2 regions of the Rhizobium sp. WYCCWR 11128 genome follow, and region 1 is predicted to be linked to the other one. Evidence: riboswitches for the same ligand, from Rfam matches in the RefSeq annotation. Region 1 holds a riboswitch; the other holds the start of a gene.

Region 1 (4,207 bases):
GAGATCATCGCCAACAGCCCGACGATGATGCCGCCGAGCGCCGGGCGGAAGGGTGGGGCGATCGAGCTCTTGCGCGCCAGCTCCTCGACAAAGGCGACGCCCTGCATGATCAGGATGCCGACACCGGCGCAGAAAGCACCGAGCAGCAGCGCCGGGATATAATCGGCCGGCACGACTGAACCGAAGCTGCCGATATCGATGGTGAAATCGCTGCCGGCAAGCAGCCTTGCGATCAGGGTGGAGACGAGGGCGGAGACGACGACAGGCGTCAGCGAGACGATGGTATAGGTGCCGATGATCAGCTCGAAAGCATAGAAGGCGCCGGTCAGCGGCGCGTTGAAGGCGGCGGCGATGGCGCCTGCCGCGCCGCAGCCAACGAGGGTGCGCAAGTCCGAGCGGCGAAGCTGCAGCTTCAGGCCGAATTTCGAGGCGAGTCCGGCGGCAAGCTGGGTATAGCCGGCCTCCAGGCCGACGGAGGCGCCGAAACCGTTGGAGATCAGGTTCTGCACGGCAACGATGATGCTGTCGGTCAGGGACAGGCGACCGCCATGCAGCGCATTGGCCTCGATCGGGTCGACCATCGGTTTCTTGCGCCGTTTCGCCAGCACGAAAAGCAGCAGGCCGAGCAGGGCGCCGCCGATGACGGGGGCGGTGAGCAGCAGCAGCTTGTTTTCGATCTCGGACGAGCTCAACCTTTCGCTGTCGGCGATGCCGAAGACCAGCTGATGCAGCTCGTTGGAGACGTAGCTCATGCCGGTGACGGCGAGACCGGAGATGACGCCGACGACGGCGCCCGCCAGCGACAGGCCGACCTCGCTACGGCGGGCCAGCGCCCGCAGGCGTCCCGGATCGAAGAAAACACGCAGCGCGCGGAAACGGCGCCGATCCAATTTCATAAGCATGGCTAGACAACTAGGCGGGGAGAGGCCCGGTCAAGGGCGGAGATGGTCGCGCAGTCCGCTTGCGACGCAATTGCGGCGAAAAGCCGGCGGATGGAATAGATTTTTTATGACGTAAGCCTCTGATAAATGACGATATTTAAGGTAGGGTAAGTCGTGCTTGGGTAAGTGCGCCGCGTGGCTGGCGATCGGGCGGCCGCCAAGGCCGGTTGACTTCATCCCTGCGCTTGCCTAACCATCCCGATAACGGATGGTCGACTGACCATCCTGACATAACGGATGGTTCCGGATCGGTGTTGCGCCCTTCCGGATGAAAAGGGAATGTGACGGGGCGGACCCAAGCCGGGCGCCTTCATCACAGCCGACCCCGCGACTGTAGAGCGGTCAGGGTCTTCCATCCGGCATCAGGCCCTTCCGGCCGGCGGCTTGCAATAATGCAAGCGGGCGGGATGGGTGACATGCCGGAAAAGCCACTGGATATGCATGGTGATCAACCGGGGTCGGACGCCTCTCAAGTCTACGAATCGTCCACCTTTTCACTGATGCAGCCGGGAAGGCGAGGATGATCCGCTGGCACGATCAGGGCGACCGGTTTCCGGTCTGCCCCGATCGCGGCCGATAACCGCGAGCCAGGAGACCTGCCATGCGTGCCGGGCGAGAAGCCCACACCTGGGCAATATGCCCGTTGCCAGCACGGAGGTTGTCTTGGCTGAACGATTGAATTCGGCGCGGCCTGGTGCGGCGCATGCCACGCCTCCAAGCAGCGCTGCAAGAGGAGTGTTTTCGGCCGCTTATGTCGAATGCTGGGTACCCCCCTCTGTCCTGCCGGACATCTCCCCCACAAGGAGGGAGGTCGGCAAGCCGCACGACCGTCGTGTTACATCAATTGTTTGGAGAAAAGCTCTCGGCGATTCAATCTCCCCCCTTGTGGGGGAGATGTCCGGCAGGACAGAGGGGGGTGTCACACTCTCAGTAGCCGAGAAAGGTGCACTCGGAACAAGCCACGGCTACGCACTCTCCCTGAGGGGCTTTTGAGTATGACCGCCACCTTCATCCTCGGCGGCGCACGTTCCGGCAAATCCCGTTTCGCCGAATCCCTCGTCACAGCGACCGGCCTCGACCGTCACTATGTCGCGACCGGCCGGGCATGGGACGAGGAGATGCAGGCGCGCATCACCCAACACAAGGCCGATCGGGGTCCGTCCTGGACAACGCATGAAGAGCCGCTCGATCTCGTCGGTAAACTCGCCGCCATAGACGGCGAAGGGGGCATCGTGCTGGTCGATTGCCTGACGCTCTGGGTCACCAATCTGATGATGGAGGAGCGGAATATGGCGGCGGAATTTGCAGCCCTTGCCGATTTCCTGCCCGCCGCGAAGGCGTGGCTTGTTTTCGTTTCCAACGAGGTCGGTCTCGGCATCGTGCCGGACAATCGCATGGCGCGGGATTTTCGCGATCATGCCGGCCGGCTGCACCAATCGATCGCGGCGAAGGCCGCCGAAGTTTATTTCATCGCGGCAGGCCTGCCGCTGAAAATGAAGGGTTAAGTCTATGAACCAGCAGAAGATTCCCGCAACCGTCATCACCGGCTTCCTCGGCGCCGGCAAAACGACGATGATCCGCAATCTGCTCACCAATGCCGGCGGCAAGAAGATTGCGTTGATCATCAACGAATTCGGCGATCTCGGCGTCGACGGCGACGTGCTGAAGGGCTGCGGTGCGGAGAATTGCACCGAGGATGACATCATCGAGCTCACCAATGGCTGCATCTGCTGCACCGTCGCCGATGACTTCATCCCGACGATGACGAAGCTGCTCGAGCGCGAACAGCGTCCCGACCATATCGTCATCGAGACCTCGGGCCTTGCTCTGCCGCAGCCGCTGGTCGCCGCCTTCAACTGGCCTGACATCCGCACGCAGGTGACTGTCGACGGCGTCATCACGGTGGTGGATAGCGCCGCCGTTGCCGCAGGGCGTTTTGCCGATGACCATGATGCTGTCGATGCGCGCCGCGCCGAGGACGAGTCGCTCGATCACGAAAGCCCGATCGAGGAGCTGTTCGAGGACCAGCTTACCTGCGCCGATCTCATCGTGCTCAACAAGACAGACCTGATCGACGCTGCCGGCCTTATCAGGGTGCGCGACGAGGTCGCCTCCCGCACGGTGCGCAAGCCCGTGATGATCGAAGCGAAGAACGGCGAGGTGTCGGCCGGCATCCTGCTCGGCCTCGGCATCGGCACGGAGGACGATGTCGCCAATCGCAAGTCGCATCACGAGCTGGAGCATGAGGACGGTGCGCCGCATGACCATGATGAATTCGACAGCTTCGTCGTCGAGCTCGGACCCATTGCCGATCCCGCTGGCTTCGTCGAAGCGCTTAAGGGCATCATTGTCGCCCATGACGTTCTGCGCCTCAAGGGTTTCGTCGATGTCTCGGGGAAGCCGATGCGCCTCCAGATCCAGGCCGTCGGCAGCCGCATCGACCATTATTTCGACCGCGCCTGGGGCGCGAGCGAAAAGCGCGCCACGCGCCTTGTCGTCATCGGCCTGCACGAAATGGATCAGGACGCGGTGAGGGCGGCGATCGAAGAGCTGGCGTAACCCGATGCATCTGCTTCTGGCTCAACAGGGAACGATCAGCGACGGCGAGGAGGCAATCGACCTCGGGCAGACGCCGGGCGACATCCTGTTCCTGTCGGCGGCCGACAGCGAGCTTGCCGCGATCGCCGCCGCCCATCGCGACCGTGGGGCGGCGCATTCGCTGCGGCTCGCCAGCCTGATGAGCCTGAAGCATCCGATGTCTATCGACACCTATGTCGAGCGCACCGCGCGGCATGCCAAGTTGATTGTCGTGCGGGCGCTCGGGGGCGCCAGCTATTTCCATTATGCGCTGGAAGCGCTGCATGCGGCAGCGTCCCGCGCCGGGGCGCTGATTGCGGTGCTGCCGGGCGATGCGAAGCCGGATGCCGGGCTGGTTCCTTTTTCCAATGTCGATCTCCACGATCTCAATGCGCTCTGGGCCTATCTGATCGAGGGCGGCGATGCCAATGCGCGGGCGTTTCTCGATTATGCCGGAGCGATGCTGGCGGGCGGCGAGAAACCTGCGCCGGCGGTGCCTTTGATGAAGGCGGGTATCTGGTGGCCAGGGCGGGGGTTGATCGGGGTTGAGGAGTGGCGGCGGGTTGCTGCGACGCCTTCACAGACGTCTTTGGACGTGGCACCCCCCTCTGTCCTGCCGGACATCTCCCCCACAAGGGGGGAGATCGGCAAGTTGCCAGCGCTTCCCACAAAAGAACCGTTTGAAGATT
Region 2 (4,207 bases), on a different contig from region 1:
CCATCTCTACTATTCGTTTGTCTGATGTCAATTCCTGGGGCAGAAAAGAGCGGCGTTCGACTTCCTTCTTTGAGAATATCTGCGTGACCATTGAAAATCCGGCCAGACGCCTCGCAGGCAGCGAGCACGAGAAGGGTGTGCTTCTCATCGTTGCCGCGACACTTGCCTGGAGCGCGAGCGGCGTCTATTCGCGACTCCTGACGACCGATGTGTGGACGGCGATTGCCTGGCGATCGTTGTTCGGAGGCCTGTTCCTGCTGATCCCCTGCCTTTTCCTCGAAGGGGGCATCTCGCGGCAACAGTGGCGTTCCGTCTTCCATCCGTCAGGTCTTGCCATGATCGCATGCCAGACCTTCAGTCAGGTATGCTTCATCGGGGCGCTCTACATGACCACCGTCGCCAATGTGACGATGATCTATGCGACCGCGCCTTTCATCGCAGCGTTGCTCGGCTGGCTCATCCTCAGGGAGAGGGTCTCCAGGCGGACGCTGATTGCCGGCGGCATCTCGCTCCTCGGCGTCGCGGTCATCGTCGCCTCGTCGATCGGCGGCGGGACTGGTGTGGGCGATCTGCTGGCGCTCGGCATGACCGCGTCCTTTGCACTCGTCATCATCATTCCGCGCATCAATCCCGGCGTGCCGAGCCTGCCGCCGACCGTCGTCAGCGCCTTCCTGACGCTTGCCATCTTTGCCCCGTTCAGTTCGCCCGGCTCGCTCGATCTGCACAACTGGGTCGTTCTTGCCGCATTCGGCGCGACCAATTTCTCCCTGGCGCTGGTGCTCTTCCTTGCCGGGGCAAAGCGCATGCCGCCGGCTGAAGCGGCGCTGATCGGCACGATGGAAATCGTGCTCACGCCCTTCTGGGTCTGGCTGCTGTTTTCCGAGCAGCCCCCCATCGCCACCTTTTTCGGCGGCGCGATCATCCTCGGCGCCGTGTTCTGGCACACGGCCATCGACGTCAGCCGCAGCCGGCGACCGCATCGCGCCTAAAGCCTTTGGGCGGCGATCAAATCTTCCGGGACGATCCGGAAAACCGCCGTATTCGCGGGATCAATTATTTCCGCTGCGCAGCGCTATTGCGACTTTGCCGACTGTCGTCTTTGGGTTGCGCCCATGTCGTTTTCTTGATCGCTGTTTTCCGTCAGGCATGGTTTCTTGGTGGTGTTCAAGGCGCTATCTCGCAAACTGGCGAAATGGACCATTGGGACGCCGGCCTGACGCCGGCGCTGCCCCGCAGCGGTAGAAGAACTGAAATCCTCAAGGAAATCGCCGGATAGGCATCCGGAAAGATATCGAGACGGATCGAAAGGAGATTCTGGAGCCGGAAACCAGCTCTTGCACAGCAAATCGACGGATTGCGGACAGACGGTCACGAGCGAAACCACAGGCGAAAACCGTGGCGTTCATCCTCTTCTCCATCCAATCTGTCTGTTTTGAAAATCCGAATATCGCCCGATGCGGCGGTATCCTCGTGTTGTGGACACCGGGCTGCAGAGGAGGCAGGCCGGAGGGAAGGTTGCCATCGACTGCATCGGTTGCAGCGAGGCATTCAAACAAGTGGGAGGAATCCATGAGCAAAAATAGAGGCGTCGTCTATCTCCGTCCTGGCAAGGTCGAAGTGCGCGACATCGACGATCCGAAGCTGGAAGCGCCCGACGGCCGCCGCATCGAACACGGCGTCATCCTGAAGGTGATATCGACCAATATCTGCGGCTCCGATCAGCACATGGTCCGCGGCCGCACGACGGCGATGCCGGGCCTGGTCCTCGGTCATGAAATCACCGGCGAGATCATCGAGAAAGGCATCGACGTCGAGATGCTCGACATCGGCGATATCGTCTCGGTGCCGTTCAATGTCGCCTGCGGCCGTTGCCGCTGCTGCAAGTCCCAGGATACCGGCGTCTGCCTGACAGTAAACCCGGCCCGCGCCGGCGGCGCTTACGGCTATGTCGACATGGGCGGCTGGATCGGCGGACAGGCGCGTTACGTCACCATTCCCTATGCCGATTTCAACCTGCTGAAAATCCCGGATCGGGACAAGGCGATGGCGAAGATCCGCGATCTCACCATGCTCTCCGACATTCTGCCCACCGGCTTCCATGGCGCGGTGCGTGCGGGCGTTGGGGTCGGCTCGACCGTCTATGTCGCCGGCGCCGGCCCGGTCGGCCTTGCGGCTGCGGCTTCGGCTCGCATTCTCGGCGCTGCTGTCGTGATGATCGGCGATTTCAACAAGGACCGTCTGGCGCATGCGGCAAAGGTCGGTTTCGAACCGATCGACCTGTCGAAGAGCGACCGTCTTGGCGACATGATCGCGCAGGTCGTCGGCACCAACGAGGTGGACAGCGCCATTGATGCGGTCGGCTTCGAGGCACGCGGCCACTCGGGCGGGGAACAGCCGGCGATCGTGCTCAATCAGATGATGGAGATTACCCGAGCCGCGGGTTCGATCGGCATTCCCGGCCTCTATGTCACCGAGGATCCGGGCGCCGTCGACAACGCCGCCAAACACGGCAATCTTTCGCTCCGCTTCGGCCTCGGATGGGCCAAGGCACAGTCCTTCCACACCGGCCAGACTCCGGTGATCAAATACAATCGTCAACTCATGCAGGCGATCCTCCACGACCGACTGCCAATTGCCGATATCGTCAACGCCAAAGTCATCCCGCTCGACGATGCCGCCAATGGATATGAAAGCTTCGACCAGGGAGCGGCGACGAAATATGTCCTCGATCCGCACGGAGACGTGGCGAAAGCCGCATAGCGATGCGACCTAGAGCAATTCCAGCAAAAGTGCGCAGCAGTTTTGCGTCCGGGATTGCGTAAGACAGGACTTGATAGGGATGGCCGGGCGAAAACCCGGCCATCCCGTATTCTCGAAAATTGACCGGCGAACTACTGGATGCTGAACGGGAAATATTTTGCGTTGATCATATCGTAGGTTCCGTCCGCCTTGATGCTCTTCAGCGCTTCGTTCAGGCGCGTCAGACGCTCCTTGTCATCCAGGCGCAGCGCGATACCGGCACCCTCACCGAAATATGTGACGTCGACCAGATCCGGCCCTTTGAACTCGCAGCAGCTTCCTGCCTTGGTGTTGGCAATCCAGTCGTAGATGGCGAGTTTATCCTCGAGGATAATGTCGACGCTCCCATCTGCCAGGCCCTTGTACAATTCCGGCGAAGACCGAAAAACCGTCCTTTTCATTTCTGGATAGAGATGGTTGGCATAGGATTCCTGCGCCGTCGACGATGTCACCCCAAGAATTTTGTCGCTGAGGGCGGCGGGGCTGACATCGCTGATTGACGAATCCTTCCGGGCGATGAACACCGACGGGCTGTTGTAGTATTTTTCAGTGAAGGCAACCTTTTGACGCCGCTCGAGGCTCATCGACATGGATGAGATGATCGCGTCGTATTTGTCGGCAACGAGATCGGGGATGATGTCGTCCCACTTCTCGATGATAAATTGGCATTCGAACTTGCCAACCTCGCAGAGAGCATTGGCAATATCGATGTCGAAGCCCTGAAGCTTGTTATTTGCATCGAGATAGTTGAAGGGCGGAAACGCACCTTCGACGGCAATTCTCATCGGCGTGCGATCTTGCGCAGCCACCTCGAGCGGCGAGGCCGCCAAAAAGATACCGATCCCGCCCGCCATCAGCGCTCCGCGCACTATAGTCTGAATGGATATGCGCAACATCGTCGGGAGCTCCTTAGGGCATAGTCGATCTCGCGCCATAGTGGCTCACAGCTTTTAATTCTACGTGAACGCTTCTTTGTTAGCGTCGACGAATGCGCCCGCGTCGTGGTGTTCAGGGGTCTACGCTTGCACATCGTTCTTCCTTCCAGCTCCAACACGTTTCAGCAATCCTGGATCGCTTCGGGAAGAATTCTGTTTCTTATTGCCGTTAGCGGGCTTGGAGCGATCGGACTTGTCGTGCTTTCGGCGCTCTGGGCAGGAACCGAGAGCGACGCTGCAGCCCTTGATCGACAGCGCCAGCTTGTGAATGCCCGCCTGCGCGAACAGGTCGATCAAGTCGCGCATGTTATCGGCCAGTTCGGCAATGGTTACCTCGCACGTGTCTATCCTGCCGCCCTGCCGACCGAAGGCTCCTCCAGCCTCGATGCCGTTTTGACGGCGGCAGCCGGGAGTGCGATCAGCCAGACGGCGATGTCTGCGTTCGGCTACGATCAGGCCTTTGTCGTCGACGA

What was found. A riboswitch is a leader RNA that binds a small molecule or an ion and turns the genes downstream of it on or off. The one in region 1 is predicted to bind cobalamin.
Region 2: it holds a riboswitch for cobalamin, as region 1 does, so the genes downstream of both, fdhA (formaldehyde dehydrogenase, glutathione-independent) here and cobU (bifunctional adenosylcobinamide kinase/adenosylcobinamide-phosphate guanylyltransferase) in region 1, are expected to answer to the same signal.

The regions. Positions count from the first base shown of each region.
Region 1 is NZ_JACCEZ010000001.1:702,908-707,114, forward strand. It holds gene HX898_RS03450 (chloride channel protein) at 1-902, opposite strand, end outside; cobalamin riboswitch at 1,163-1,560, shown strand; gene cobU (bifunctional adenosylcobinamide kinase/adenosylcobinamide-phosphate guanylyltransferase) at 1,937-2,446, shown strand; gene cobW (cobalamin biosynthesis protein CobW) at 2,451-3,500, shown strand; gene cobN (cobaltochelatase subunit CobN) at 3,505-4,207, shown strand, end outside.
Region 2 is NZ_JACCEZ010000008.1:19,248-23,454, forward strand. It holds gene HX898_RS22775 (DMT family transporter) at 84-989, shown strand; cobalamin riboswitch at 1,151-1,351, shown strand; gene fdhA (formaldehyde dehydrogenase, glutathione-independent) at 1,570-2,760, shown strand; gene HX898_RS22785 (transporter substrate-binding domain-containing protein) at 2,892-3,695, opposite strand; gene HX898_RS22790 (EAL domain-containing protein) at 3,801-4,207, shown strand, end outside.